2 regions of the Streptomyces bullii genome follow, and region 1 is predicted to be linked to the other one. Evidence: riboswitches for the same ligand, from Rfam matches in the RefSeq annotation. Region 1 holds a riboswitch; the other holds the start of a gene.
The links. A riboswitch is a leader RNA that binds a small molecule or an ion and turns the genes downstream of it on or off. The one in region 1 is predicted to bind glycine.
Positions count from the first base shown of each region.

Region 2: it holds a riboswitch for glycine, as region 1 does, so the genes downstream of both, gcvT (glycine cleavage system aminomethyltransferase GcvT) here and gcvP (aminomethyl-transferring glycine dehydrogenase) in region 1, are expected to answer to the same signal.

Region 1 covers NZ_JBHSNY010000002.1:749,423-764,255, forward strand. The annotation lists gene ACFPZJ_RS07755 (APC family permease) at 1-236, shown strand, start outside; gene ACFPZJ_RS07760 (DUF1707 SHOCT-like domain-containing protein) at 411-1,004, opposite strand; gene ACFPZJ_RS07765 (TOBE domain-containing protein) at 1,135-1,530, shown strand; gene modA (molybdate ABC transporter substrate-binding protein) at 1,700-2,521, shown strand; gene ACFPZJ_RS07775 (ABC transporter permease) at 2,518-3,369, shown strand; gene ACFPZJ_RS07780 (ABC transporter ATP-binding protein) at 3,551-4,615, shown strand; gene gcvP (aminomethyl-transferring glycine dehydrogenase) at 4,725-7,610, opposite strand; glycine riboswitch at 7,787-7,882, opposite strand; gene ACFPZJ_RS07790 (PRC-barrel domain-containing protein) at 7,992-8,369, shown strand; gene ACFPZJ_RS07795 (DNA polymerase IV) at 8,377-9,774, opposite strand; gene ACFPZJ_RS07800 (MerR family transcriptional regulator) at 9,840-10,523, opposite strand; gene ACFPZJ_RS07805 (bifunctional nuclease family protein) at 10,863-11,336, opposite strand; gene ftsR (transcriptional regulator FtsR) at 11,420-12,157, opposite strand; gene ACFPZJ_RS07815 (FHA domain-containing protein) at 12,201-13,031, opposite strand; gene ACFPZJ_RS07820 (DUF881 domain-containing protein) at 13,222-14,127, opposite strand; gene ACFPZJ_RS07825 (small basic family protein) at 14,133-14,465, opposite strand; gene ACFPZJ_RS07830 (DUF881 domain-containing protein) at 14,488-14,833, opposite strand, start outside.
Region 2 covers NZ_JBHSNY010000014.1:225,396-240,228, forward strand. The annotation lists gene ACFPZJ_RS34435 (ABC transporter substrate-binding protein) at 1-787, opposite strand, end outside; gene ACFPZJ_RS34440 (ABC transporter permease) at 796-1,794, opposite strand; gene ACFPZJ_RS34445 (enhanced serine sensitivity protein SseB C-terminal domain-containing protein) at 2,119-2,877, opposite strand; gene ACFPZJ_RS34450 (enhanced serine sensitivity protein SseB) at 3,078-3,875, opposite strand; gene ACFPZJ_RS34455 (AAA family ATPase) at 4,217-4,885, opposite strand; glycine riboswitch at 5,107-5,205, shown strand; glycine riboswitch at 5,206-5,318, shown strand; gene gcvT (glycine cleavage system aminomethyltransferase GcvT) at 5,382-6,509, shown strand; gene gcvH (glycine cleavage system protein GcvH) at 6,620-6,997, shown strand; gene glyA (serine hydroxymethyltransferase) at 7,010-8,272, shown strand; gene ACFPZJ_RS34475 (L-serine ammonia-lyase) at 8,364-9,731, shown strand; gene ACFPZJ_RS34480 (glycoside hydrolase family 25 protein) at 9,875-10,432, shown strand; gene ACFPZJ_RS34485 (NADPH-dependent F420 reductase) at 10,531-11,217, opposite strand; gene ACFPZJ_RS34490 (EF-hand domain-containing protein) at 11,367-11,579, opposite strand; partial or broken gene ACFPZJ_RS34495 (MerR family transcriptional regulator) at 11,638-12,550, opposite strand; gene ACFPZJ_RS34500 (GNAT family N-acetyltransferase) at 12,599-13,258, shown strand; gene ACFPZJ_RS34505 (YncE family protein) at 13,225-14,400, opposite strand; gene glgX (glycogen debranching protein GlgX) at 14,492-14,833, opposite strand, start outside.

The DNA of each region.
Region 1 (14,833 bases):
TCCTGACGCTGGAGTCCGCCTCCATCCCCAACGCCCTGGCCGCGCTCCTCCTCCACGTCCGCGACACCACAGGCCGCATTCCCCACGTCTACTTCGAGTGGACCGAGGGCGGCCCGTTCGCCAACTTCCTGCGCTTCCTCCTCTTCGGCCAGGGTGAGGTCGCCCCCGTCACCCGCGAGGTGCTGCGCGAGGCGGAACCCGACCGGCAGCGGCGCCCGCGTGTGCATGTGGGCTGAGGGGGAGGGAGCCGGTTGCCGGAATCGACGCCTGAGCACGCCCTGCCTTGACACCCGGCCCCTCACCCCTTGAGCACGCTGTCCCAGGACGCCCGCTCCTCACCGCCTGGGAGCACTCCGCCCGAACCGGCGGTCCTCGATTGCTGAGCACGCCCTCCCCGCACCGCCCACTCCTCACCCCCTGGGCGTGCTCCTTCCGAACACCCGCCGCGGCGCTCGCACCACGACCTGCCCGAAGCTGATCTCCCCGGCGATCTCCACCCGCAGCACCACGGCCGCGTCGGGCACGCCGGACCGAGCCATCTTGACCTTGGCGTACTTGGTCACCAGCGCGTCGGTGTCGACGACGACGCCCGGTCGCGTCACCAACTTCAGCGAGCCCCCGCGTAGGTCGAGGTCGATGTGCAGGGTGTCCCACGTGATCACCGCCTGGGTGAAGTCGAGTATCACCTCGCCCAGCTCCGAGCGGATCTCCATGCTCCGGGGCACCACCCAGCCCTGGCCCCGCCGGGTCGAGGCGCCGACCTGCTCGATCCGGACCACGTCCTTGGTCTCCCCGGCCGTCCCGGTCGGCAGGTCCGCCGTCAGCACGGCCAACTCCCCCACCGTGCGGGCCGACAGCGCCGCCTCCACCCGCTCGTCGAGCTCGTCGGCCGTCAGCCTGCCGTCCCCGGCGGCGGCGGACAGCACCTCCACGACACCGTCCCGGTCGGCATGCGACGCCCGCAGTCCGGCCGACCCGCCCCTACGCGGAAGCTCCCCCGACATGGCTCCACCCCGATCTCCCCGGGCACGGCAGGGCACCGCGCCCAATCCACGAACAAACGCTATATCGCGTTATACCCAACGCCCGGCCCCGCGTCCACAGTTCCCCCTCCGCCGCCCTATCGTGACCGGCATGCAGTCCTACACGATCGGTCAGGCAGCACGACTGCTCGGCGTCAGCCCGGACACCGCCCGCCGATGGGCCGACGCCGGGCGGATCGCCACCCACCGCGACGAGAACGGACGCCGGCTCATCGACGGACGGGACCTGGCCGCGTTCTCGGTGGAACTGGCCCGGGCGGGCGCCACCGAGGAGGACACCCCCTACACCTCCGCCCGCAACGCCTTCCCCGGCATCGTCACCGCGATCAAACTCGGCGACGTCGCCGCCCAGGTGGAGATCCAGGCGGGCCCGCACCGGCTCGTCTCCCTGCTGACCCGGGAAGCCGTCGAGGAACTCGGCCTGGAGGTCGGAATGGAGGCCACCGCCCGCGTGAAGTCGACGAACGTCCACATCGACCGCACCTGAGCGCGCGAACTGCCTCTGTATGAACGCACATACCAACCCGCTCCCCCGTTCTTCCCGCTCATGCGATGCGACAGCAGACTTCTGCCTCGCATCTGCGCCAGTATCATCGGGCGTAGCGGAAGGGTCCGGCGGGCTCTTCCCCCCGGAACACAGAGGGAGTGGCCCCGACATGATCCGTTCCGCGCGCCGGCGGCGCCCCGCCCTCCAGACCGCCGGTGCCTCGGCCGCCGCACTGCTTCTCCTGAGCGCCTGCTCCTCGACCGGCCCCGGCTCGGGATCGGACACGGCCTCCTCGGTGTCCTCGTCGTCGAAGCCTTCCGGCACGGTCACCGTCTTCGCCGCCGCCTCCCTCGAAGAGAGCTTCAGGACCCTGGGCAGACAGTTCGAGAAGGAGCACCCGGGCACCAAGGTCACCTTCAACTTCAGCGGCAGTGACAGTCTCGCCGCCGGCATCACCGGTGGCGCCCCGGCCGATGTCTTCGCAGCGGCCAGTCCCAGGACCATGAAGACGGTGACGGACCAGGACGACACCGTCGGCACCCCCGCCACTTTCGTCCGCAACCAGCTGGAGATCGCCACCCTCCCCGGCAACCCGCACCGGATCACCTCCCTCCAGGACCTGGTCAGGTCCGGCCTGAAGGTCGTCCTGTGCGACAAGGAGGTGCCGTGCGGCGCCGCCGCCCAGCAGGCCCTCAGAGCCGGCCGTATCGAGCTGACCCCGGTCTCCTACGAACAGGACGTCAAGAGCGCCCTGACGAAGGTGGAGCTGAAGGAGGCGGACGCCGCCGTCGTGTACCGGACCGACGTGCGGGCGGCGGGTGACAAGGTGGACGGCGTGGAGTTCCCCGAGTCGGCCAAGGCCGTCAACGACTACCCCATCGCCCTCCTGAAGAACGCACCCAACCCCGTGGCCGCCAAGGCGTTCATCGCCCTGGTCCGGTCCGACGAGGGACAGAAGGTGCTCAGCGCGGCAGGATTCCTCAAGTCGTGACCCGCCCGGCCCACACCGGCAGCGACACCGTGGCGGACGGCCCCCGGCGCACCCGCCCGGGCAGGGCGACGCGCCTGGTGCCGATCCCCCTGCTGCTGCCCGCCCTCGTCGGTCTGGCGTTCCTGCTCCTGCCTCTGATCGCCCTGCTGGTGAGGGCTCCCTGGAGCACCCTCCCCGCGCAGCTGACCAGCGCCGAGGTGTGGCAGGCGCTGCGTCTGTCGCTCGTCTGCGCCACCGCCGCGACAGCGCTGAGCCTGGTCATCGGCGTCCCCCTGGCCTGGCTCCTGGCCCGCACGGAGTTCCCCGGCCGCGGCCTCGTCCGCGCCCTGGTCACCCTGCCCCTGGTGCTCCCGCCGGTGGTGGGCGGCGTGGCCCTGCTGCTCGCCCTCGGCCGCAACGGCGTCGTCGGGCGGTGGCTGGACGCCTGGTTCGGCATCACCCTGCCGTTCACCACATGGGGTGTCATCCTCGCCGAGACGTTCGTGGCGATGCCGTTCCTGGTCATCAGCGTGGAAGGCACCCTCCGGGCCGCCGACCCGCGCTACGAGGAGGCCGCCACCACCCTGGGCGCCTCCCGCTTCACCGCGTTCCGCCGGGTCACCCTGCCCCTGATCGCCCCGGGCATCGCGGCCGGCTCCGTCCTGGCCTGGGCCCGGGCGCTCGGCGAGTTCGGCGCGACGATCACCTTCGCGGGCAACTTCCCCGGCCGCACGCAGACCATGCCACTCGCGGTCTACCTGGCCCTCCAGAACGATCCGGCGGCGGCTATCGCCCTCAGCCTGGTCCTGCTGACAGTCTCGATCGCGGTCCTGGCGGCCCTACGGGACCGCTGGATGACAACGTCATGACGGCCCCCGCTGACCGGCACCGCCCGCACCCGCCGACGGCGCTCATCCCCCACCGGGGCCACCCGCACCAGACGACGATTCCCGCACGGGCGACGCGGGTCGCAACCCGGACCCGGCCGACGGCCTGCTTCTCCCCACACCACACGCGCCCGCACCCGCCAGCCCCCAGGACACCCCGCTCATGACCGACCGCGACCCCACCCACGACGAGGGCCTGGACGCCCACCTCGTCGTCGACCGCGACACCTTCCGCCTCGACATCGCCCTGCAAGCCATCCCCGGCGACGTCATCGCCCTGCTCGGCCCGAACGGCGCCGGCAAGACCACCGCCCTGCGTGCGCTGGCGGGCCTGCTCCCCCTCACCCGCGGCCACCTGCGACTCGACGGCACGGAGCTTGCCCGCACGCCGCCCGAGTCCCGCCCGGTCGGCGTCGTCTTCCAGGACTACCTGCTCTTCCCACACCTGACGGCCCTCGACAACGTGGCCTTCGGACCACGCTGCCGGGGCGCCACCAAGGCGGAAGCCCGAGCCCAGGCATCCGACTGGCTGAACCGCATGGGCCTCGCCCAGCACAGCGGCACCAAACCCCGCCACCTCTCCGGCGGCCAGGCCCAGCGCGTCGCCCTGGCCCGCGCCCTGGCCATCCACCCCCGGCTGCTGCTCCTCGACGAACCCCTCGCCGCCCTGGACGCGCGCACCCGCCTGGAGGTACGCGCCCGACTCCGCCGCCACCTCGCGGGATTCGAGGCCGTCGCCGTCCTGGTCACGCACGACCCCCTGGACGCCATGGTGCTCGCCGACCGGCTGGTCGTCGTCGAGGACGGCCGGATCGTCCAGCAGGGCGCGCCCGCCGACATCGCCCGTCATCCCCGCACGGACTACATCGCCCAGCTCGTCGGCCTGAACCTGTACCGAGGCCGGGCCGAGGGCCACACGGTCCGCCTCGACGCCGGCCCCGCCATCACCACCACGGAACACCTCTCGGGCCCGGCCTTCGTGGCGTTCCCGCCCGGCGCCGTCACCCTGTACCGGGACCGCCCCACCGGCTCCAGCGCCCGCAACCTCTGGCGCTGCGAGGTCGCCGGCCTGGAGACCCACGGCGACCAGATCCGCGCGGACCTCACCGGGGAACTCCCGCTGGCCGCCGACGTCACCACGGTCGCCGCGGCCGAACTCGACCTGCACCCGGGCGCATCCGTATGGGCCACGGTCAAGGCAACCCAGACCCACGCCTACCCGGCCTGAGCCACCCCTCCCCGGCCCGAGACACGGACGAGGGCCCCGCTTGTCGACAGCGGGACCCTCCTCGAGTCACGTCTACGGCCGGTCCGTCAGCACGTACCGGTCCTCGCGACTAGTCCTCGTACGCGTCCAGCGGCGGGCAGGAGCACACCAGGTTCCGGTCACCGAAGGCCTGGTCGATGCGGCGCACCGGCGGCCAGTACTTGTTCCCGACCGGCACCCCGGCCGGGAAGACGGCCTCCTCACGGCTGTAGGCGTGCGCCCACTCCCCGCCGAGCGCCCCGGCGGTGTGCGGGGCGTTGCGCAGCGGGTTGTCGTCCGCGGGCCACTCACCCGAGCCGACCTTCTCGATCTCCGCACGGATGGCGATCATCGCCTCGCAGAACCGGTCCAGCTCGCTCAGGTCTTCGGACTCGGTCGGCTCGATCATCAGTGTCCCGGCCACGGGGAACGACATCGTCGGCGCGTGGAAGCCGTAGTCGATGAGCCGCTTGGCGACGTCGTCCACGGTCACACCGGTCGCCTTGGTCAGCGGACGCAGGTCGATGATGCACTCGTGCGCGACGAGCCCGCCGGGGCCGGTGTAGAGCACCGGGTAGTGCGGTTCGAGCCGCTTGGCGATGTAGTTGGCGCTCAGCACAGCCACCTGCGTGGCCCGCTTGAGTCCCTCGCCGCCCATGAGCCGGACGTACGCCCACGAGATCGGCAGGATGCCGGCCGAGCCCCACGGGGCGGCCGAGATCGGACCCACACCCGTCTCCGGCCCGGCGGCGGGCTGCAGCGGGTGGTTCGGCAGGTAGGGCGCGAGGTGCTCCCGCACCGCCACCGGGCCGACGCCCGGGCCACCGCCGCCGTGCGGGATGCAGAAGGTCTTGTGCAGGTTCAGATGCGAGACGTCACCACCGAAGTGCCCGGGCTTGGCGAGCCCCACGAGGGCGTTGAGGTTCGCCCCGTCCACGTACACCTGGCCACCGGCCTCGTGCACCTGCGCGCAGATCTCGGAGACGTGCTCCTCGAACACGCCGTGTGTCGAGGGGTACGTGATCATGAGCACCGCCAGCTCGTCGCGGTACTGCTCGATCTTCGCCCGCAGGTCGTCCACGTCGATCTCGCCGTCCTCGGCGGTCTTCACGACGACGACCTTCATGCCCGCCATCACGGCGCTCGCTGCGTTCGTGCCGTGCGCGGAGGACGGAATCAGGCACACGGTTCGCTGCTCGTCACCGTTGGCGCGGTGGTATCCGCGTACGGCGAGCAGTCCGGCCAGCTCGCCCTGCGACCCGGCGTTGGGCTGGAGGGACACCTTGTCGTACCCGGTGACCTCGGCGAGACGTTCCTCCAGCTCGCGGATGAGCGTGAGGTACCCCTCCGCCTGCTCGGCCGGGGCGAACGGGTGCAGCTGACCGAACTCCGGCCAGGTGACCGGCTCCATTTCCGTGGTGGCGTTGAGCTTCATCGTGCAGGAGCCCAGCGGGATCATGCCGCGGTCGAGCGCGTAGTCCCGGTCGGCCAGCCGTCGCAGGTAGCGCAGCATCGCCGTCTCGGAGCGGTGCTGGTGGAAGACGGGGTGCGTCAGGACCTTGTCCGTGCGCAGCAGGGCGCCCGGCAGCGTGTCCGCCGCCTCGGCGTCGAGTGCGTCGATGTCGCCCTCGACGCCGAACGCCGCCCAGACGGAGCGCAGCTGTGCCCGCGTGGTGGTCTCGTCGCAGGCGATCGAGAGGTGGTCGGCGTCGACGAGGCGCAGGTTGACGCCGTTGCGCCGTGCGGCGGCGAGCACCTCGGCGGCCCGGCCGGGCACCCGCACGGTGAGGGTGTCGAAGTAGGCACCGTGTACAACCTCGACGCCACCGGCCCGGAGCCCGGCGGCGAGGACCGTGGCGTACCGGTGGGTGCGCCGAGCGATGTCCCTCAGTCCCTCGGGCCCGTGGTAGACGGCGAACATCCCCGCCATCACGGCGAGCAGGACCTGCGCGGTGCAGATGTTGCTCGTCGCCTTCTCCCGCCGGATGTGCTGCTCACGGGTCTGCAGCGCGAGCCGGTAGGCCCTGTTCCCGTCCACGTCCACCGACACACCCACGAGCCGGCCCGGCAGGCTGCGCGCGAACTTGTCCTGGACCGCCATGTATCCGGCGTGCGGCCCGCCGAAGCCCATCGGCACACCGAACCGCTGCGTCGTACCGACCGCGATGTCCGCACCGAGCTCACCCGGGGACTTCAGCAGCGTCAGCGCGAGCAGATCGGCGGCGACGGTGACGAGGGCGCCCAGCTCGTGCGCCTGGTCGATCACCGGCTTGATGTCGCGCACGGCGCCGGAGGCGCCCGGGTACTGGAGCAGCACACCGTTGATCTCGCGCTCGGCGACCTCGGCCGGGATCCCGTCACTGAGGTCCGTGACGAGCACCTCGACACCGGTCGGCTCGGCGCGGGTCTGGAGCACGGCGATGGTCTGCGGCAGCGCGTCCGCGTCGACCAGGAACAGGCCCTTCTTGTTCCTGCCCATGCGCCGGGACAGCGCCATGGCCTCGGCGGCGGCCGTGCCCTCGTCGAGCAGCGAGGCACCGGAGGTCGGCAGACCGGTCAGGTCGGCGACCATCGTCTGGAAGTTCAGCAGCGCTTCGAGGCGTCCCTGCGAGATCTCCGGCTGGTACGGCGTGTAGGCCGTGTACCAGGCCGGGTTCTCCATGACGTTGCGCAGGATGACCGGCGGCGTGAAGGTGCCGTAGTACCCGAGCCCGATCATGGAGTCGAGCACCTTGTTGCGGTCGGCCAACGACCGCAGCTCGGCCAGCACCTCGGCCTCGCTGCGCGCGCCCGGCAGGTCCAGCGTGTCGGCGTTCTTGATCACATCGGGGACCGCGGCGGCGGTGAGCTCGTCGAGCGAGCCGTAGCCGACCTGGGCGAGCATCTTGGCCCGCGCCTCCTGGTCGGGCCCGATGTGGCGCTGCTCGAAGGGGATTCCCTGCTCGAGCTCGGAGAGCGGAGTGCGATGGGCGGTCATTGCGGAGGCCTCCTGGTCTGACGCGACCTTCGAGGGGCACCACGGCACGGGTGCCCGGACGGCCTCCCCCTCTGTCATCTCAACCTGAGAGCTTCACCGGTCCGTCCGAGGACGCCCGGCTTGCACCGTCGGTGAGAGCGGAAGCCGTCGACACCCGCTCTGCTTTCCAGAGTGACCTCGTCCGTGCGGTACGTGGGCCTGAGAGATTCCGGGGAGGATTTGCTCCTTCGGCGCCTCCGATGGTGCCTGGAGGGCTCTCCCGCACGGGGTCAGCAGCCGTCTGCCAGCCTACCAGCGAGGTCAACGCCCGGGTCTTCGAGTGGCCGCGTCCCCGATTGTGCCGTTTTGTAGTGCTTACGAATGCGACCACGTGGAGGGCCCGTGCGAACCGACATCGACCCGCGGAACCTGATCGGCCGCAAGGCGTTCGACCGCAACGGAACCAGGATCGGCACGATCGACGAGATCTACCTCGACGATGCCACGGGCGTACCCGAATGGGCCGCCATACGCACCGGCCTGTTCAGCAGGGACGCCTTCGTCCCCCTGGAGCCGAGCGAACTCGTCGACGGTGCCCTCCACGTCCCCTTCGACCGCGCTCTGATCAAGGACGCCCCCGACTTCGGCGTCGGCCGCCACCTCTCCCCGGAGCAGGAGCTCCAGCTCTATCACCACTACGGTCTCGATGTCGCCGCCCCTGACCCCCTCCCCGACCACCACATCGGCAGACTCGCGGGCACGGACGAGACACCGGCCTGACCACCCCTCACGCGCTGCCGGACGGCAGATCCACCGAGCCGGCGGGTGCCGCCTCCGCGCTGCTCTCCCCAGGTCTTCGCGGCACCAGCGGCAGCGGATCCGCCGGTTCCAGCTCCGGGTCGTCGATCTTGAAGGTCCGCACCCGCCCGGGCTCCGAACCGGGCGTCTCGAACCGCACGGTGACCCGCCCGAGGCCACTGCCCTGCACCCAACCGTGCCCGTACACGGCGTGCCGTACGTCGTGCCCCGCCGGCCACCGCCGCTCCCCGGGCACCGGGCGCTCGTCCACCGGAGTGACCTCCGGCTCCTCCACCGGACCGGCGACGCGCTCCCCCGCCGCCTGCGCGAAGAGATCCTCCTGGGTGTAGTCGGCGAGCCCGCTGACGCCGACACCGAGCAGCCGCACACCGCCCGTCGTGTCGACCGAGTCCAGCAGCCGGGCCGCCGCCTCCCGGATCACGGCCGGATCGTCCGTGGGCCCCCGAAGCGTCTCCGACCGGGTCAACGTGGAGAAGTCGTACCGCCGCACCTTCAGCACGATCGTCCGCCCCGACAGCCCGGCCCCGCGCAGCCGCCGTACGCACCGGTCGGCGAGCCGCTGCACCTCCAGACCGACGCGCGTGCGGTCGTGGATGTCCACGTCGTACGTGTCCTCCACTGACACCGACTTGGCCTCCCGCTCGGCCACCACGGGCCGGTCGTCCCGCGCCAGCGCCATCGCGTACAGCGCGTGCCCGTGCGCCTTGCCCAGCAGCCGTACGAGTTCGTCCTCGCCCGCCTCGGCGAGTTCGTCGACGGTGTGGATCCCCGCCCGCCGCAGATGGTCACCGGTCGCCGGACCCACGCCCGGCAGCGTCCGCACCGACATCGGCCCGAGCAGGGCCCGCTCGGTCCCCGGCTCGATCACCACCAGCCCGTCGGGCTTGGCCTGCTCCGAGGCGATCTTCGCGAGCATCTTGGAGGCGGCGAGTCCCACCGACCCCGTGAGCCCGGTGACGGCCCGGATGTCGGCCCGCAGCCGCACCCCGGCCAGCCGCGCCGACCGCTCGTCCCAGGCCGCTCCGCCGGCCTCCAGGTCCACGAACGCCTCGTCCAGGCTCAGCGGCTCCACCAGCGGCGACAGCGCCCGCAGCAGTCCCATCACCTGCTCGCTGATCGACCGGTAGAGACCGAACCGCGGCACCAGGTAGGCGGCGTTCGGCGCGAGCCGCCGGGCCTGCGCCATGGGCATCGCCGAATGCACACCGAAGACCCGGGCCTCGTACGACGCGGTGGCCACCACCCCACGCGGGCCGAGCCCGCCGACGACGACCGCCTTCCCGCGCAGGCTCGGCTTGGACGCCTGCTCCACCGAGGCGAAGAAGGCATCCATGTCGAGATGCAGGATCGTGGGCGCGGTTCTCACATCTCCGATGCTGCCCTACGCCACTGACAATGGCCCCGTGGCCCGTTCCGCCGCGGCAAAGCGGTTCAGACGGCCCGGTTCCTCCGCCGCGCCAGCTCGTCCGAGGGGTTGTGCCCGACCAGGGTCTCTCCTGTGTCGACCCGCTCCCCGTGCAGTTGTGACAGCGCGTTCTCCACGTCCCGCCACACCACGCCCACGGCGATCCCGAAGATGCCCTGACCACCCTGCAGGAGCGCGTGGACCTCGTCGGGCGAGGTGCACTCGTAGACAGTGGCGCCGTCGCTCATCAACGTCATGCGCTCCAGGTCACTGAACCCCCGCTCGCGCAGGTGCTGCACCGCGGTACGGATGTTCTGCAACGACACACCGGTGTCCAGAAAGCGCTTGACGATCTTCAGGACGACGACGTCCCGGAAGCTGTACAGGCGCTGCGTCCCGGACCCGTAGGCGGGCCGCACGCTCGGCTCGACGAGCCCGGTACGGGCCCAGTAGTCCAGCTGTCGGTAGGTGATCCCGGCGGCGGCGCAGGCCGTGGGGCCGCGATAGCCGATCTGCTCGGACGCCATGGACGTCGTCCCTCCGCTGCTCGGCACGGCCGTCGGTCGCTGGGGTGCGTGGTCGGCTGCGCCGCTTTGCTGCGGGTACCCCCCGCTCGAGCGGAGCTGAGAGCTTGAGGGAGCGTACGGGCCGTTCACCCCGGGACCGCGTCCGGGGGCACCCCCAGCCGTACCGTCGCCGCTGCTTCTCACGCCGACCTCCGTCCTTGACCTGCCTTCTCGACGGTAGGCAGCCACCAGGGGTGCGTCAACGACCGCCACACTCGGCACGCCGAGTGATAATCACCCTGAGAGTGGTTTCCCGTGCCCGACCGCGGGGAAAGGCTAGCCGAATGCGTTCGGCGCGGACCGTGTGACGGCCTCACGGGCTGCTGGCACATGCGGGCATTTCCGTCCCTACGGGCCTGTTGGACCGGCCGCGAACGGGACCGGCCACGAACGGGACGTGGGCGGTCCGCCACGGACCACATCGTCCGCCGGGCCGCCCACGCGCCTCACCGACTGCTGGTTCCACCGACTTCCGCCGGGATCTCACTGGCTGCTGGTGCCGAAGTCCTCCGGCGAGATCTGGTCGAGGAACTCGCGGAACTTCTCCACCTCGTCCTCCTGCTCGTCCGGGATCGCGATACCGGCGTCGTCGAGCACCGTGTCGCTGCCGTAGATCGGCGTCCCGGTGCGCAGCGCCAGCGCTATGGCGTCGGACGGACGCGCGCTCACCTCGACTCCGCTGGCGAAGACAAGCTCCGCGTAGAAGACGCCCTCACGCAGGTCCGTGATGCGCACTTCCGTGAGCTCCTGACCGACGGCCTCCAGCACGTCCTTGAACAGGTCGTGGGTCAGCGGCCGCGCGGGAGCCATGCCCTGCTGGGCGAAGGCGATCGCCGTCGCCTCCCCCGGTCCGATCCAGATCGGGAGGTAACGGTCGCCTCCCACTTCACGCAGCAGCACGATCGGTTGGTTGGAGGGCATTTCGACCCGGACACCTACGACATCGAGCTCGTTCACACAGCAACCCTAGGCCGTGCTCGGGACGTTTGGGTAGTCGAGCCGGGAACGGGTGGCCGATCCGGACCCCCGCGCCGCCCGGATCAGGGCAGCCGCACCCCGAGGGCCGTCTGCACCAGCGCCGCGTGCAGCCTCACCGTGAGCCCCGCCAGCTCCTTCGTACGGGCCTCGGCATGCGCCCTGGTCTGCGGGTTCCTGTGACGTTTCAGCGGGGCGACGACCTGGTCCACCAGCCCGGCCTCCCGGTCGGCGGCGGCCTTCATCACCCGCAGATGCCTCGGCTCGATCCCGAAGCGTCCCAGCTCGGCCACGAGCGCGGCCACGGTGACCGTCTCCGCGTCGTACACCCCGTCCTCCAGTGGAGCGACGAGCCCGTAGGACTCCCACTCCTGGAGCTCCTGCTCACCGATGCCGGCGGCGGACAGCAGTTCGTCGCGTCCGATCCGCGCCGCCGTGGGCCCCTCACCCGTCTCCGACACGACCTCACGGTCCCGGTGACCCCCCAGGGGCGGCAGGGGAACCGCCTCACCGCGTTCCATCGCCTCCAGGTGCTCACGGATCACCTTGAGCGGCAGATAGTGGTCCCGTTGCATCCTCAGGACGAGACCGAGGCGCTCGACGTCCCCGGCGCTGAACTTCCGATACCCCGACGGGGTCCGCTGCGGCTCGACGAGCCCCTCCGACTCCAGGAACCGGATCTTGGAGATGGTGATGTCGGGGAACTCGTCCCGCAGCACGTTCAGCACCGTGCCGATGCTCATCAGCCCACTGTCCGTGGCGGCGGTACCGTGCCCGGCACCGCCGCTCGGTGTTCGCAGCATGGACCTTCCCTGGGGGTCCCCCCGGACGGCGTCCGGGGGAGGGTCAGTAGCCCCGCTGGCTCGCGTAGAAGACCAGCCGGTACTTGCCGATCTGCACCTCGTCGCCATTGTTCAGAGCGACCTGGTCGATCCGCTCCCGGTTGACGTACGTGCCGTTCAGACTGCCCACGTCGGCCACCGTGAACGAGCCGTCCGGACTGCGGCGGAACTCCACGTGGCGACGGGACACCGTCACGTCGTCCAGGAAGATGTCGCTCTGCGGGTGACGGCCCGCCGTGGTCAGGTCGCTGTCCAGCAGGAAGCGGCTGCCCGCGTTCGGCCCGCGGCGCACGACCAGCAGCGCGGAGCCCTGCGGCAGCGCGTCCACCGCGGCCTGGGCCTCGGGAGAGAGCATCGGCATCGGGGTCTGGCCGGTGGCCTCCGCGTCATAGGCCTCGAGACCGGAGATGGAGATGGTGGAGGTCGTCTCGGACGAACGCTCGGCACCGGCCCCGGCCCGCAGCGGCGCGCCGCAGTTGGAGCAGAAGCGGCTGTTCTCCGCGTTGCGGTTACCGCACCTCGTACACACCAGGGCCGACATGGACGGATCCTCCTGCGGCGACTGCCCCGCGGGGGCATTGGACGCGTACGGGCCGGCGGCGAACCCTCCACCCGTACCTGAGGTTGACGGTTGGCCGAAACCTATGCCGCAGGACTGCGCAGGGTCAACCGACGGCGCGCCCTGACCACCGGGAATGTCACCGCCCGGACCAGCCACCTGGTCCCGGAACAGCGGACGCTGGCCCTCCGCGTCAGGCTGTGCGCGATGACGAGCGGTCGCGTTGTCGCTGCCCTCTCGCGCGCTCTTGCCGAACAACTTCGCAAACAACTTCACGGGCGATTCCCCTTGACCGAAACAGACCCGCCCGTGGGGCAGGACGAACCCTGACTGAACACTCTGGCCGACCCGGACATCCTTACAACGTCCGCCTCCACCAGACAGTTTCCACCACGCACCACCGAAACCGTGCGCCGACCCCCCGCAACGTCCTGCCCTCGCCGGACGCCCCCCATGCACCCCCGGTTCACTGGGAGGACGACCGAGCGTAGTCAGGCCGCTTCGCCGCTCGCAAGGCGTCCACGACGATCTTGCTCGACCGCTCAACCGTAACGGTGGCCTGTTCCTTCTCGAGAGTCTGCACCACGCCTCCGGGGATGTTGAGCGCCGGCTCGAGGTCCTGCGGTTTGCCGATGACCTTGAAACGATAGGGCGCGTTGATCTTGTTCCCGTCGACGCGCACGCCGTTGCCGGAGTCCGACAGATAGGTGCTGGCGACGACTCGTACACCGTTCACCTGGATCGCCTCCGCGCCGGCCGCGCGCAGCTCCTGGATCGCGTCGAGCAGCATGTTCGCCTTGACCGTCCCCTTCGTGTCCTCGATGGTCATGGTGATGCCGGGCCCCTGCGCGGCCACGGTGCCCGCCAGGATGCCGAGCTGCCTCTCCTTCTCGACCGTCTGCTTGCGGGCCTCCTCCGCCTGGTCCGAGCTGTTCTCCAGCTCGTCGCGCTGCTTCTCGAGTCCCTGCTTCTCGTCTTCAAGACGCTGGGTACGGTCGTCCAGTTCATCGAGGATGCGGACAAGATCTTCTTGTCGCGCGCCGCGCAGGGCACTGTCGCTCTCGCTGGTCGAGGCCACCTGCACGGCCAGACCGAAACCGAGCCCGAACAGCAGTACGGCGACGATGAGTTGGGCCCGGGTGAAGCGCGGCGGCCACAGTCCCTCGACCAGCCGCTGCCGACCGGTGAGCTGAGGCTCTGACCCTGGCTCCGGGGACTCGTTCTCCGAAGTCTCCGAGGACTTCTCCGGGATCTTCTTCTCCGAAGGCTCCCCCTTCGGTGCCGCCGTCGCGGGCACCTCTTCGGGCAGCTCCTTGCGCAGCCTGTGCTCGGGCTCGGGCGTCTCGGCGGGTCGTTCGTCGCGCTCGCTCATCGGCCTCACGCCCGGAACACGTGGCGGCGGATCGCCGCGGCGTTGGAGAAGATGCGGATGCCGAGAACGACCACGACACCGGTGGACAGCTGGGCGCCCACGCCCAGCTTGTCGCCGAGGAACACGATCAGTGCGGCCACGACCACGTTCGACAGGAACGACACCACGAAGACCTTGTCGTCGAAGATGCCGTCCAGCATGGCCCGCAGGCCGCCGAACACGGCGTCGAGCGCCGCAACGACGGCGATCGGCAGATAAGGCTCGACGGCCGCCGGAACCTCAGGCCGGACCAACAGGCCGGCCACGACTCCCACGATGAGGCCCAGTACGGCGATCACGATGTGCCCTTCTCAGTTCTTCTCAGTGCTTGTCGGTCTTCGGCTGTGCTGTACGTACGATCACGCTCGGTGCGGCGGGCAGCTCCAGGTCCTCCTCCACGGAGATGCCGGTACGGATGCCGTAGTTCTCCTGCAGGGCGTGCAGATAGAGCCCGTCGGCGCTGTCCTGGAACCTGGTGCTGAGCCGCTCGCCGTCCCCCACCGCGAGCACCGTGTACGGCGGCACCAGCGGCCTGTTGTCGACCAGTATCGCGTCACCCGCGGCCCTGATCGCGGACAGGGCGGTCAGCCGCTGCCCGTTGATGGAGATCGCCTCGGCGCCCGACTCCCACAGCCCATTGACCGCCCGCTGCATGTCGCGGTCCCGG
Region 2 (14,833 bases), on a different contig from region 1:
GCGGGTTGCGCACGAGAGTGGCGCTGCGGCCCTCCTCGTAGGACTGGAACTGGTACGGGCCGGAGGACACGATGTGCTGGACGTACTTCGCGCCGTCGTCCTTCGCCCGCGGCACCGGTGCCGTCTGGGAGAACGTCGCCAGGTAGTCGAAGTCGGCGAAGGGCTGCTTCAGCTTGAAGACGATCGTCTGGTCGTCCGGCGTCTCGATGGACTTGATGCCCTCCGGCGACTTGTCCTTGTACGGGCCTTTGTACTTGTCGCCGCCCACCAGGTACGACTTGAAGTACGTCGGGCCGTTGGACAGCGCCTCGGGCGAGAAGTTGGAGCGCTCGATGGCGTACTTGACGTCCTTGGACGTCACCGGCGTGCCGTCCTGGAACTTCACGCCCTTGCGCAGCTTGTACGCCCAGGTCTTGGCGTCGTCACTGGGCTGGCCCAGGGACTCGGCCAGGTCCGGGACGACCTCCAGGCCTTCCTTGCCCGCCGCCGGCTTGAACGAGGTGAGCGTCCGGCCGTAGAGGCGGGAGAAGTTCTGCACCCAGCCGTAGTAGGTGTTCCCCGGGTCCAGGGAGTCCGGCACGTCCGAGTGCTCGTACGTGACGGTTCCGCCCTTCTTGCTGGACGCGTTGACGATCGAGGTCAGAGCGGCGTCCTTCTTGCCGTTGCCTCCGCTGCCGTCGTTGTCGTCACCGCCGCCGCCACACGCACTGGCACCCAGCGACAGCGCCAGGACCGACGCCACGCCGGCGGTCACCCTTCTCGTCTTCACCTGAGGAAGCCCCCTCATTCGATGGATCACTTGCTGCGAGGGTCGAGGGCGTCACGCAGCCCGTCACCCAGCAGGTTGAAGGCCAGGACGGTGATGAAGATCGCCAGTCCGGGCACGAACATGTACTGCGGATCCGCCGTGTAGAGATCCACGGCGTTGCTGAGCATGCCTCCCCAGGAGGCCTGCGGCGGAGCGATACCGACACCGAGGAAGCTCAGCGCGGCCTCGAACAGGATGTTCGTCGGGATGATCAGCGTCGAGTAGACGAGGATCGGCGCGACGAGGTTCGGCAGCAGCTCCCGGAACAGCACGTACGGGCCGCGCGCTCCCAGGCTCGTGGCCGCCTCGATGAACTCACGCTTGCGCAGCGTCATGGTCTGCGCGCGCACGATGCGGCCGATGTACGGCCAGCTGAAGAAGCCGATCACGAAGATCAGCACGCAGATGCGCAGCGGGAGACCGTCGAGCCCGAAGAAGCCGTCCTGCACCGAGGCGGAGATCGAGATGGCGAACAGCAGCAGCGGGAAGGCGAGGAAGGTGTCCATCAGCCGGCTGATGACACTGTCGATCCAGCCGCCGTAGTACCCGGCGACGACGCCGAGCACGGTGCCGATGCACACGGACAGCAGCGTGGCACCGCCCGCGACCAGCAGGGAGACCCACGAGCCGTCGATGATGCGGGCGAGCATGTCACGGCCGTACTGGGGGTCGACGCCGAGCGGGTGCTCCCAACTCATACCGCCCCAGCCGCCCTTGGGGGCGAGCAGCGCCGGGTCGATCAGGTCCTGGTTGAACTTGTTGGGATCGAGTCCGAAGATCCACTGGATCGGCTTGGAGAAGACCGCCATCAGGACCAGCAGGGCGACGATGACGCCTCCCGCCATCGCCACCTTGTCCCGCTTGAAGCGCATCCAGGCGATCTGGGTGAGCGAACGCCCTTCGATCTGGCTCTTCTTGACCCCGGAGAGCACGGCCTCGGGCTGTGCTCCGGCTTCCGCCCCCGTGGTCTCGATCGGTGCGGTCACGGTGCGATTGACCCCTCTCGGCCGGCGATCGCCGACCCCCTGGCTGCCGCTGTAGCGGTTGCTTGTCTCGTACACAGGACCGACCGGCCTGTGCCTTGCCGGGAGTCTTCAACGCTTCGGCGATCAGTCGCCAGAGTTGACGGTGAAAGGATGCGTAAACGTGATGCTGTCTGGGGGGTTCCGTTATCCGGACAGCGGGTAACGCGGGCCGGACACAGACGAGTTGGGACATCGCGGACGGGATGGGTCCTTCCGCCCCGTTTCTACGCGCGCAGACCGGCTCTCGCCGCGCGACAGGCGGCTCGCAGGATGCCCTCCCGCGGGTCAGTACCCGCCCGGGGCCGGCGGGTAGCCGTAGCCGGTCGCCGGGGCCTGGGCGGGGGCGGCGGCGTGGGCCTCGCGGTCGTAGAAGGGGCGGGCGTTGGCCCGCAGCCACATCGCGACCGGATCGTGCGCGTCGGACATCGCGACGGTCGACACGGGCAGGCCGTCCGGGACCGCGCCGATGGACTGCCGCATCATCGCGCGCACGGAGTCGACGGCGGGCGGGGAGGTGTCGTACACGTCCAGACCGATGGCCAGGTACGGCGCGCCGAGCGCGGGCTGCACCCAGGCGCGGCGCAGCGAGCGGACGGCGGGGGTGCGGTGGGCGTTCTGCGCGAGCAGGGCGTAGAACTGCGGGATCTCGATCGCCGGTTCGGACAGCCGCAGGGGCCCCGCGGGCTGCCGGTCCAGGCCGGTGGCGATGCGCCGCAGGTCGAGCCAGGGGATGCCGACGCCGCCGCCGGGGGCGTGCGGGTTGAGCCAGAGGCCGTAGTGGTCGGGGTACAGCGCCCGGGCCACCTCCAGGCCGTCGACCACCTCGTAGGACCGGTTCCAGCCGCTGGCGCTCAGCTCCTGGGCGGAGGTGACGCAGGGCGCGTAGCCGTAGCCGTCGACCTCCATGTTCCCGTACTGGGCGTCCGGGGAGCCGGCCTGGCCGTGCCACAGCAGCATCCAGACCTGGCCGGTGGAGGGGGTCGCGAGCGCGCGCAGGAGTGCCTCGTAGGCGTCGTAACGCCCCGGCGTCACCTGGCGCAGCATGTGCTCGACCTGGCCGGCCGCGGCGGTGCCAGCGCTCACTTTGTATCGCCCCTCCGTACAACGCCCTCGACCGAACCGTGCGACTAGCTTAAGCCCGCCCGCGAGCTGACGGCCTGTGCCGTGCTCGCGGGTACGCGTCGTGCGGGGCCGGCCGCCTGCGCGGCCGGGGCCGCACACCGGCGGAGCCCCGCGCTCCTGGGTCAGGTGCCCGGCCGCTGGTAGAAGGGACGGACCTGCCCCCGCATCCAGTCGCCCACCGGGTCCTGGGCGACGTCCAGCAGGACCAGGTTGACGGGCCATCGCACGGGAACCCTGCCCAGGGCACGGCCGAGGGCCTCCAGCGGCAGGGCGCGCAGGTCCCCCTCCCACTGGGAGAGTTCCACGCCGACGAACATCACCGGGTCGGCCGTCTCGATGGCGGCGAGGCAGCGGCGGGCGGTGAGGACCACGCCGATGGCCTCGAACTCCGCGGAGGCGGCGGAGAGGAAGTCCACCGGGTCGTCCTGCCAGTCGGGTTCGAAGAGCCGGACGCGGCCGCCGCTCGCGGGGCCGTCCAGCGGGGTGCGCCCGGCCCGGCACAGCTCGGCCACGGCGGGCGGCGGCAGCGGGACGCCGACCACACCGCCCGGGTTGACGGCGATCCCGGCCTGCGGGGGCAGGCCGCGGGCGAACTCCACGGCCGGGGCGATGGTGTACGACATGTGGGAGCCGACGACCTGGCGGAACTGCTCCTCGGAGCTGAACACCGGTACGTACGCCTGTCCCTCGATCTCCAGGGAGGGCAGGTCGAGGGGGCCGCTGTGCGGGCCGCCGCCGCTGGGCAGCGGGACCCAGACGAAACTCCGGCCCAGGACCTCGATGATCCGGCCGCCCGCCGACGGTCCGACGCCGAGGGAGGCCGAGAGCACCTCCTCCAGCTCGTTGCCGGGCCATCCGCCGTGCGGGTGGGGGTGCGCCTGCGCCGGGATGTCCGCGGAGAAGTCCGCCGGGAAGTCCATCTGCCTACCGCCTGCCTGAAGCCACTGCTGTGGCTGAAAAGGCTAACGGGTGCCCGGACTCCTGAACGGGCGCGGAACAGCCGTCGGCAGGTTCGCCCGCCGTGCGATCCGTGCGTACGACACTCGACTCCCGTGACCGGGCCGGCGCCCGGACTCGGGCCCGGGCCCCGGCCCCCCGAGGAGCGCCGGCCGCGGCGGCTGACGGAGCGCGGCACGGCCGACGAGGGCCTGGACTGCGGCGCCCCCTGCCGGAACACGCCCGACTGGCCGGAGGCCGTGGCCGTGGCGGGGCTCGCCGGGCCCAGGGAACACCCGGGGACGTCAGCCGCGTGGGAGGCCGCTCAGCCCGTGAAGCCGATCCGGCGCAGGGTGTTCGCCGCGTCCCGGTCGACGAGGACCGCGGAGGCGCAGCCCGCCGGCAGGTCGCCCCGCTCCACCGAGCGCAGCAGGCGGGTGGTGGCCGTGCGGTGCCGCAGGAAGGCGTAGCGCGAGACGCCCCGGCCGCGGGCGCGCTGGCCGGCCAGGGCCTGCTCCGGGGTGACGTCGAGCAGCAGCAGGTGCAGCGTGCCGCCCCGGCGGCGGGCTTCCCGGGCCAGCCAGCGGCGCACCCAGGCCTGCGTACCGCAGTCGTGCACGACGACTCCCTCGCCGGTGCGCAGGGCGCGGCGCAGCCCGGCGTAGTGGGCGAGGCGGACCAGCGGGCGGTAGACCGCGTACGGCAGGAAGCGCGGCATGCGGCGCTCCCAGCGGTCGCGGACGTCCTGGGAGTCGATGCGCGGGCCCTTGACGGCGCGCCGCATCAGCGTGGACTTGCCGCTGCCGGGCAGGCCGGTGATCACGACGAGGTCCCGGGGGCCGAAGAGCAGGGCGTGCGGGCCGCGGCCGCCCCTGTCGCGCAGATCGCGGACGACGGGAGACCGCAGCGGGTCGCACGCCCCCCGGGCCGGGGCGGCGTGCTGGTTCGGCAGCGCGACTCCCGTGGTCGTGGCGTACGCCGTGGTCCTGTTCACCGTGATCGTCCTCCCCTGGGGCCAGGTACGGAGTCCCATCCCCGCCGAGTGTAAAGAGAAGGTAATGCCCTGGGTCTCGTGTTTTCGTCCGTTTCCTGCAACAGGCCTGCTACAGCCTGCTGTGACCGGCTGAGCACGCTGGGCGTCCCCAGGGAAAGGTCCCCCTGCCGCGCCACAGAGATGCGTGCAATGATGAGCGCGCCAACTGCATACCGGCCGTTTGAATCCGCGCGGGAGAGTTCCCAGCACCACGCAGCTGGGGCGCCGAAGGAGCAAGTCCCTCCCTTGAATCTCTCAGGCCCCGTTACCGCGCGGGCGAGGCACATCTGAAAAGCGGGCCGCTGTCCGAGCGGTCCCACCCAAGGTGCAAGCCGTGATCGTCCCTGTGGCGGTCGTGGCGAACCTCTCAGGTTCCGATGACAGATGGGGAGGACCTTCCTCTGCGGAGGACCTTCCTCGCCCGTCATGCGTTCATGCCCTGGGAGACGACCGACCGATGAGCAGTACTGAATCCCGTCCGCTCCGGCACACCGCCCTCGATGCCGTACATCGCTCGCTCGGCGCGACGATGACCGACTTCGCCGGCTGGGACATGCCCCTGCGCTACGGTTCCGAGCGCGAGGAGCACCTGGCGGTGCGCACGAAGGCGGGGCTGTTCGACCTCTCCCACATGGGGGAGATCACCGTGACCGGCCCGCAGGCCGCGGCCTTCCTGAACTTCGCCCTCGTCGGCAACATCGCCGCGGTGGGGGTGGGCCGGGCCCGCTACACCATGATCTGCGCCGAGGACGGCGGCATCCTCGACGACCTGATCGTCTACCGGCTCGCCGAGACCGAGTACATGGTCGTCGCCAACGCCTCCAACGCCCAGGTGGTCCTGGACTCCCTGGTGGAGCGCGCGGCCGGCTTCGACGCCGAGGTCCGCGACGACCGGGACGCCTACGCGCTGATCGCCGTGCAGGGCCCCGAGTCCCCCGGCATCCTCAAGAGCCTCACCGACGCCGACCTCGACGGCCTGAAGTACTACGCCGGGCTGCCCGGCACCGTCGCCGGGGTCCCGGCGCTGATCGCCCGTACCGGCTACACCGGCGAGGACGGCTTCGAGCTGTTCGTGAGGCCCGAACACGCGGTCGAGCTGTGGCAGGCGCTGACCAAGGCGGGCGAGAGCGCCGGACTGGCCCCGTGCGGCCTGTCCTGCCGGGACACGCTGCGCCTGGAGGCGGGCATGCCGCTGTACGGGCACGAGCTGACGGCCGAGCTCACCCCCTTCGACGCCGGGCTCGGCCGGGTGGTGAAGTTCGACAAGGAGGGCGACTTCGTGGGCCGCGCGGCCCTGCAGCAGGCCGCCGCCCGCTCCCAGGAGAACCCCCCGCGCGTGCTGGTCGGCCTGGTCGCCGAAGGCCGCCGCGTCCCGCGCGCCGGATACCCGGTCGTCGCCGACGGCCGGGTGATCGGCGAGATCACCTCCGGCGCCCCCTCCCCCACCCTCGGCAAGCCGATCGCGATGGCGTCCGTCGACGCGGCGCACGCGGTTGCGGGCACCCCGGGCGTCGCCGTGGACATCCGGGGCACCCACGAGCCGTACGAGGTCGTGGCGCTGCCGTTCTACAAGCGCCAGAAGTAGACACTGGACGCGCGGTCCGGCGTGACCCCGCGCACACGCACGCTGCTCACCAGCGGTTTCAGCAGTCCCCCCGTCACCACCACTCCCCCGCATACAGGAGAATCCAGGCCATGAGCAACCCCCAGCAGCTGCGTTACAGCAAGGAGCACGAGTGGCTGTCGGCCGCCGCGGACGGCGTCTCGACGGTCGGCATCACGGAGCACGCGGCCAACGCGCTCGGCGATGTCGTCTTCGTCCAGCTCCCGGAGGTCGGTGCCACCGTGACCGCGGGCGAGACCTGCGGCGAGCTGGAGTCGACCAAGTCGGTGTCCGACCTGTACTCCCCGGTCTCCGGTGAGATCACCGAGGTCAACGAGGACGTGGTGAACGACCCGTCCCTGGTGAACTCGGCCCCCTTCGAGGGCGGCTGGCTGTTCAAGGTGCGCGTCAGCGACGAGCCGGCCGACCTGCTCTCCGCCGACGAGTACGACGCCCACATCGCCGGCTGAGAGGTCGTTCCCATGTCGCTTCTCCACACCTCCCTGCACGAGCTCGACCCGGCCGTCGCCGCCGCGATCGACGCCGAGCTGCACCGCCAGCAGTCCACCCTGGAGATGATCGCCTCCGAGAACTTCGCCCCGGTCGCGGTCATGGAGGCGCAGGGCTCGGTCCTCACCAACAAGTACGCCGAGGGCTACCCGGGCCGCCGTTACTACGGCGGCTGCGAGCACGTCGACGTGGTCGAGCAGATCGCCATCGACCGCGTCAAGGAGCTGTTCGGGGCCGAGCACGCCAACGTCCAGCCGCACTCGGGCGCGCAGGCCAACGCGGCCGCGATGTTCGCGCTGCTCAAGCCCGGCGACACGATCATGGGTCTGAACCTTGCGCACGGCGGGCACCTGACCCACGGCATGAAGATCAACTTCTCCGGCAAGCTGTACGACGTGGTCGCCTACCACGTCGGCGACGACGGCCGGGTCGACATGGCCGAGGTCGAGCGGCTGGCCAAGGAGTCCAAGCCGAAGCTGATCGTGGCCGGCTGGTCCGCGTACCCGCGTCAGCTGGACTTCGCCGCGTTCCGCCGGATCGCGGACGAGGTCGGCGCGTACCTGATGGTCGACATGGCGCACTTCGCGGGCCTCGTCGCGGCCGGGCTGCACCCCAACCCGGTGCCGCACGCGCACGTGGTCACCACCACGACCCACAAGACGCTGGGCGGCCCGCGCGGCGGTGTCATCCTCTCCACGGCCGAGCTGGCCAAAAAGATCAACTCCGCGGTCTTCCCCGGTCAGCAGGGCGGTCCGCTGGAGCACGTGGTCGCCGCCAAGGCGGTCGCCTTCAAGGTCGCGGCCGGCGAGGAGTTCAAGGAGCGCCAGCGCCGTACCCTGGAGGGCGCGCGGATCCTCGCCGAGCGCCTGGTGAAGGACGACGTCGCCGAGCACGGCGTCTCCGTCCTGTCCGGCGGCACGGACGTGCACCTGGTCCTGGTGGACCTGCGCGATTCGGAGCTGGACGGGCAGCAGGCCGAGGACCGGCTCCACGAGATCAACATCACCGTCAACCGCAACGCGATCCCGAACGACCCACGTCCGCCGATGGTGACGTCGGGCCTGCGGATCGGCACGCCCGCCCTGGCGACCCGCGGCTTCACCGCCGAGGACTTCGCCGAGGTCGCGGACGTCATCGCCGAGGCGCTCAAGCCGTCGTACGACGCTCAGGCGCTCAAGGCACGGGTCAAGGCGCTGGCGGACAAGCACCCGCTGTACCCCGACCTGAACAAGTGAGCGGGCGGCGGGGCGCCGACGACCTCGGCGCCCCGTCCCCCGTCCCCCGTAGCACCGCCCTCGCACCACCCCCGCATTGAGGAGTCCCCCCGTGGCCATCTCGGTCTTCGACCTGTTCTCGATCGGCATCGGCCCGTCCAGCTCCCACACGGTGGGCCCGATGCGGGCGGCCCGTATGTTCGCCCGCCGGCTGCGCAGCGAGGGTTTGCTGGAGTCCGTCGCGTCCGTGCGGTCCGAGCTGTACGGCTCCCTCGGCGCGACCGGCCACGGCCACGGCACGCCCAAGGCGGTGCTGCTCGGACTGGAGGGCGACTCGCCGCGCACGGTGGACGTGGAGTCGGCCGACGAACGTGTGGAGGCCGTCAGGACCGGCGGCCGTCTGAAGCTGCTGGGCGAGCACGAGATCGCCTTCGACTTCGACCAGGACATGGTCCTGCACCGCCGCAAGGCCCTCCCCTACCACGCCAACGGCATGACCCTGTGGGCGTACGACGCGGCGGGTGCCGAACTCCTCAGCAAGACGTACTACTCGGTGGGCGGCGGCTTCGTCGTCGACGAGGACGCCGTCGGCGCGGACCGCATCAAGCTGGACGACACGGTTTTGAAGTACCCCTTCCGCACGGGCGACGAGCTGCTGCGCCTGACGCAGGAGACGGGCCTGTCGATCTCCGCGCTGATGCTGGAGAACGAGCGGGCCTGGCGCACGGAGGAGGAGATCCGCGAGGGCCTGCTGGATATCTGGCGCGTGATGCAGGCCTGCGTGGCGCGCGGCATGTCCCGCGAGGGCATCCTGCCGGGCGGCCTGAAGGTGCGCCGCCGGGCCGCGAACACCGCGCGCAAGCTGCGCTCGGAAGGCGACCCGCAGGCCCTCGCGATGGAGTGGATCACCCTCTACGCGATGGCGGTGAACGAGGAGAACGCGGCAGGCGGCCGGGTCGTCACCGCCCCCACCAACGGCGCGGCGGGCATCATCCCCGCGGTCCTGCACTACTACGTCAACTTCGTCCCCGGCGCCGACGAGGAGGGCGTGGTCCGCTTCCTGCTGGCCGCCGGAGCGATCGGCATGCTCTTCAAGGAGAACGCCTCCATCTCCGGCGCCGAGGTCGGCTGCCAGGGCGAGGTCGGCTCGGCGTGCTCGATGGCGGCGGGCGCGCTCGCCGAGGTGCTGGGCGGCACTCCCGAACAGGTCGAGAACGCCGCCGAGATCGGCATGGAGCACAACCTCGGCCTGACCTGCGACCCGGTCGGCGGCCTCGTCCAGATCCCGTGCATCGAACGCAACGGCATGGCGGCGGTCAAGGCCGTCACCGCCGCCCGCATGGCCATGCGCGGCGACGGCTCCCACAAGGTCTCCCTCGACAAGGTCATCAAGACGATGAAGGAGACCGGCGCGGACATGTCGGTGAAGTACAAGGAGACGGCACGGGGCGGACTGGCCGTCAACATCATCGAGTGCTGAGGCTCTTCGCCTGACGGCTGTGCCACCTCCCGGGACGGGCCCACGGACCACGAAAAGTCGACGTTTCGACGTCCCGGGGGTCGGCCACGCGACCGTGGGGCATAAACCCCTCCCCCCCCCCACGGTCACCTCCGGGAGGCCCCATGCTGCGTGGCATAGACGTCAGCGCGTACCAGTCCTCCTCCTACGACACCGACGGCCTCTCCTTCGTCTTCATCAAGGCGACGGAGGGCCGTTCGTACGTCAACCCCAAACTCGCCGCGCAGACGAAGACGGCCCGCGACGCCGGTCTGGTCGTCGGCTTCTACCACTTCCTCTGGCCGGGCAACCTCGCGGCCCAGGCCGAGTACTTCGTCGGCAAGGCCCCGGAGCGCGCGGGCGACATCCTCGCCGTCGACTGGGAGACGACCGGCGCGGGCACCCACGCGAGCAACGCCGAGAAGGACCGGTTCATCCGCAAGGTGCGGGAGTTACGGCCGAAGAACCGCGTCGTGCTCTATTGCAACCGGCATTTCTGGCTGAACGTCGACACCACCTCCTACGCGGGTGACGGCCTGTGGATCGCCGACTACGTCACCGCGGGCAAGCCCCGCATCAAGGCGAAGTGGCGCTTCCACCAGTACACGGACGATCCGCTGGACAAGAACGTGGCGGATTTCCAGAGCAGGGCGGCGCTGCGCACGTGGGCCGGGCAGGCCTGACGGCGCTCCCGGGTGGAAGCCGGGGAACGTCGGGCCCTCGGCCAGGGGCCGAGGGCCCGACGCTGTGTGTCCCGGGGCTCAAGGGCCTTCAACGGCATCTACGCCCGGAACTCCGGCTTGCGCTCCGGGGACGCCTCCGCCAGGGCCTTGGTGACCGCCTCGGTGCCGGCCCGCAGGCCGTACACCGGCGTGTCGGGCTGCTGGCGCCAGGAGTCGTCGATGCCGCCCGCGTCCACGCTGTCGAAGCCGAGTTCGTCGATCAGGGCCCGCACCTTGCGCTTGGCCGCCTCGTCGTCGCCGGCCACCGGCAGGGCCATGCGGTCGGGGTCGCCGGCGGGGCGGGGGCGGTCCAGGATGTCCTGGGCGTAGGTGCCGTTGAAGGCCTTGATCACGGGGTGGCCGATCTGCCGTTCGGTCCAGCGGCTCTCGGTGAGGCCCTCGTCCTCGATCTCCGCGATCCTGCCGTCGCGCTGCTTGGGGTAGTAGTTGCCGGTGTCGATGACCGCCACACCGTCGGCGGCCTCGTCGAGGAGGCCCTTGGGCAGGTCCGGGACCGCCTTCACCGGGATGGTGATGACCACGATCTCGGCGCCGCGGGCGGCCTCCTCCACCGTCACCGGGGTGGCGCCGGTCTCCTCGGCCAGGGCCGTGAGCGTGTGCGGGCCGCGGGAGTTGGCGACGGCGACGTCGTGGCCGAGGGCGGTGAGCCGCCGGGTGAGGTTGCCGCCGATGTTGCCCGCGCCGATGATGCCGATCTTCATGACAGGCCCTTCCGGGTGCGAAATAGATGCAGGTGCATGCGTCGTTCGTCGGGCGTCAACCCGGGAAGGTCGCGGGCTATTCCGCGCGGGAATCGCGGTCTTCGTCGGGGAGCGGGGAGGCGGGAGACGGGGAAGGGGCCGGTCCGTTGCGGACCGGGCCCCTTCCACCACCGTCACTTGTTCAGGTACGACCAGAACTCGTCGAACGACAGCACCTTGTCGCCGTTGAGGTCGCGGGTCTTGATGACGACCTCCGCGACCGACTCGGTGACGTTCCAGTCACCCTGCTGGGCCAGGGCGGCCTTGAACTCGGCAGCGGTGATGAATCCGTCACCGTCCGTATCGATCCGCTCGAACTGCTTGCGCGCTTCCTCGATGTCCGCCACCGGTCCGCCCCTCGTCTCGTGCTTGTCGTGCTTCGCCGTCTTGTTGACGGAGGTCAGATTAACCGCCCGTGTGAGAGCGCAGCGCGGCGGCCACCCGGGCGAACTCCGCCTCATAGGTGGGAGGGCGTTCCAGACCGTTCACCACGGCCGACAACTCGCGGTAACGGGCGAGCCGCAGGTTGGACGCCGCCTCCAGGCGCACCAGCACCGCCGCCCGGTCGGCGTCACCGAGCAGCCGGCCGAACACCTCCTCGGGCTCCGGCTCCTCGGGAGCGACGCCCTGCCGCAGCGCCTCGCCCGCGAGCTGCACCAGGCGGCTCATGCACCACAGCGACGTGCCCGCCGGCACGTCCGGTCCCCGGTTCGCCGCGTCGAACACGACCGCCCTGCGCATCAGCGCGCGGAACTCCGGGTCCTGGATGAGTTCGGCGAGCTCCACCCAGGCGTCCACCTGCTCGGGGGTGGGGTCGTCGGGCAGGTTCGCCGCCGCGAACCGCAGCCGGTGGCGGATGTCGGGGTCCGCCGTGTCGATCCCGTCGAAGATCTCCGTCATGAAGTCCTCGACGATACGCCGCCGTTCGGCGGTCGAGAGCCGCGCCAGCCTGTGCATCAGGGTCGTCTCCTCTGCGGTCGAGCCACGTCGCGCCACGGTCGACAGCACCGCACGGGTCACCTTCAGCGCGCGGATCTGCGCGTCCAGCGCCGCCACGTGCGCCGTGGCCACCTGGGCCACCGTCCGCTCCCCGGCCAGCACCTCGCGTACGTCGTCCAGGGTGAGGCCCGGTTCGCGCAGGTTGCGCCATCAGTTCCAGGCGGGCGACGGAGGCGGCGTCGTACAGCCGGTAGCCGCCCGCGGAGCGGGCCACGGGCGGCAGGGCGCCCTCGTCGGACCAGTAGCGGATGGTGCGCACGGTCAGGCCGGTGGCGCGGGCCAGCTCACCGATCGTGAGGAGTCCGGTGCTGCCGTCGATCCGTCTGCGAGTCTGGGCCTTCCAGTGGGTGGAGACTCAAGGAGTGCTGTGGAGACGTTGCGGGACATTCTCGGTGCGGCGGCGCGGGGTGTCTTCCCGGCGGCGGACGGCGGTACGACGGTCGTGCCGCAGCACCGCGACCGGGACGCGGGGGTGATCGCCTTCACGGCGCACTCGGTCGTCTTCACCGACGAGGATCCCGCATGGGTGTACGCCACCCTGCGCACACTGGACTGCGACCCGCTGGCCGCGACGCTGCACGCCCGCTTCCTGGCCGCCTTCATGGCACGGACGGGCCGGATGTCCGAGACCGTCGACGCGCTCCTGGTCGGCTCCCCTCTGCCGGGTGATCCGGCCCTCGCACTGACGGAGGTCGAGGACGCCGCTCACCCGCGGATCGCGTACGCCCGCCGGCGGCGCGACGACGTGCGCGCGTGGACGGCCGAGGGCGGTGTGCTGGTGCTGGGGCGCGGGGTGGCCGGGCGGCTGGAGGTGTCGGTCGAGGTGGCGGAGTCGGTACGGCACCGGGGGCTGGGCCGGGCACTGGCCACGGCGGCCCGGCAGCTCGTCACGGAGCCGTTGTGGGCCCAGGTCGCGCCCGGGAACGCCCGCAGCACGCGGGCGTTCCAGGCGGCCGGTTACCGGCCGGTGGGCGCGGAGGCGCTGCTGCTGCCTCAGCGGAAGACGCCGGTGTGGCCGAGCGAGTAGCGGCCCGGCTGGGGGTAGACGGCGAGGCCGTGCGGGCCGCTGCCGACCGGGATGCGGGCGAGCTGGGTGCCGGTGCGCGTGTCGATGGCGTACACCTCGGCGCCGTAGCGGCCGGACAGCCACAGCACCTTGCCGTCGGCGGAGACGCCGCCCATGTCGGGGCTTCCGCCGTCCGGCAGATGCCATTTCTTCGTCAGCCTGTTCTGGGTGAAGTCGAAGACGGAGACGGTGCCTTCGCCCCGGTTGGAGATGTACATCTCGCGGGAGTCGCGGCTGACGTACAGGCCGTGGCAGCCCTTGCCGGTGCGCAGCAGGGTCGGCTTGGTGAAGCGGTCGCCGTCCAGGACCCACATCCCGTGGGCCATCATGTCGGCGACGTAGAACCGCTTGCCGTCCGGTGAGAGCTTGACGTCCTGCGGCATCGCGCCCTCGAACGGCAGCTTCTGCTGTCCGACGACCTCCATCCTCTCGGTGTCGACCTTCAGCAGTTCGCCGCTGAACTCGCAGGAGACGATGAAATAGCGGCCGTCGAGGGAGAAGTCGGCGTGGTTGACGCCGTAGCAGCTGACCGGGACGGTCTTCCTGATCTCCATGGTGTGCGGGTCGCGGAAGACGAGTTCGCGGTCGAGGGAGGCCATGACGACGGCGTATCTGCCGTTGGGCGTGAAGTAGAGGTTGTAGGGGTCGTGGACCTCGACCGGCTTGCCTGCCTTGCCCGTCTTCGGGTCGATGGGGGTGAGGGTGTGGCCGCGGTTGTTGTTGACCCACAGGGTCTTCAGGTCCCAGGAGGGGACGACGTGCTGCGGCTGGCGGCCGACGGGGATCGTGTCGATGATCTCGTACGTCTGCGGGTCGATGACGGAGACCGTGTCGGACTCGCTGTTGGGGACGTAGACCCGGGACGGGAAGTCCTTGACGACCGGGGACAGCCTGCCCGGGCGGTCGGCGGCGTAGACGTCCTCCGGGTCGAGGACGGGCGGCATGCCGGGCAGTCCCTTGACGGGCTTCTTCTCGGGCGGGGCGGGCACGGCCGCCTTGGTGGGCTCGGCGGCCCGGTTCTGCGTCTGACCACCGCAGGCGGCCAGGACGGCGAGGCCGGCGGCCGCGATGAGGGCGCGGGTGATTCGGCTGGGGTGCGTCACCCGCACCATTTAAGGCGGGTTGCGCGGGAAAACCGCCGATTCACCCGATGGGCCGTCGGCACGGGTCGCGCCGGGCGTGGCGGCCGTCGCCTCAGCCCGCCACCCGCAGCAGCAGCACCGCCCTGGCCGGCACCGTGATCTCGGTGCCGGCGCGGTGTTCCACGCCCGGCGGCTCCCGCTGTTCCTCCCGGCCGGTGTCGACGACCACCTCGTACCGCTCCGCCCACGGCGGCCCCGGCAGTACGAAGCTCACCGGCCCCTCACCGGCGTGCAGCACCGCGAGGAAGCTGTCGTCGAGTATCTGCGCACCGCGCTCGTCACGGCCTGGGATGTCCCGGCCCGAGAGGTACATGCCGAGCGTGGCGGCGGGCGCGTACCAGTCCTGTTCCGTCATCTCCGTGCCCCGGCAGGTGAACCAGGCCAGGTCGCGCAG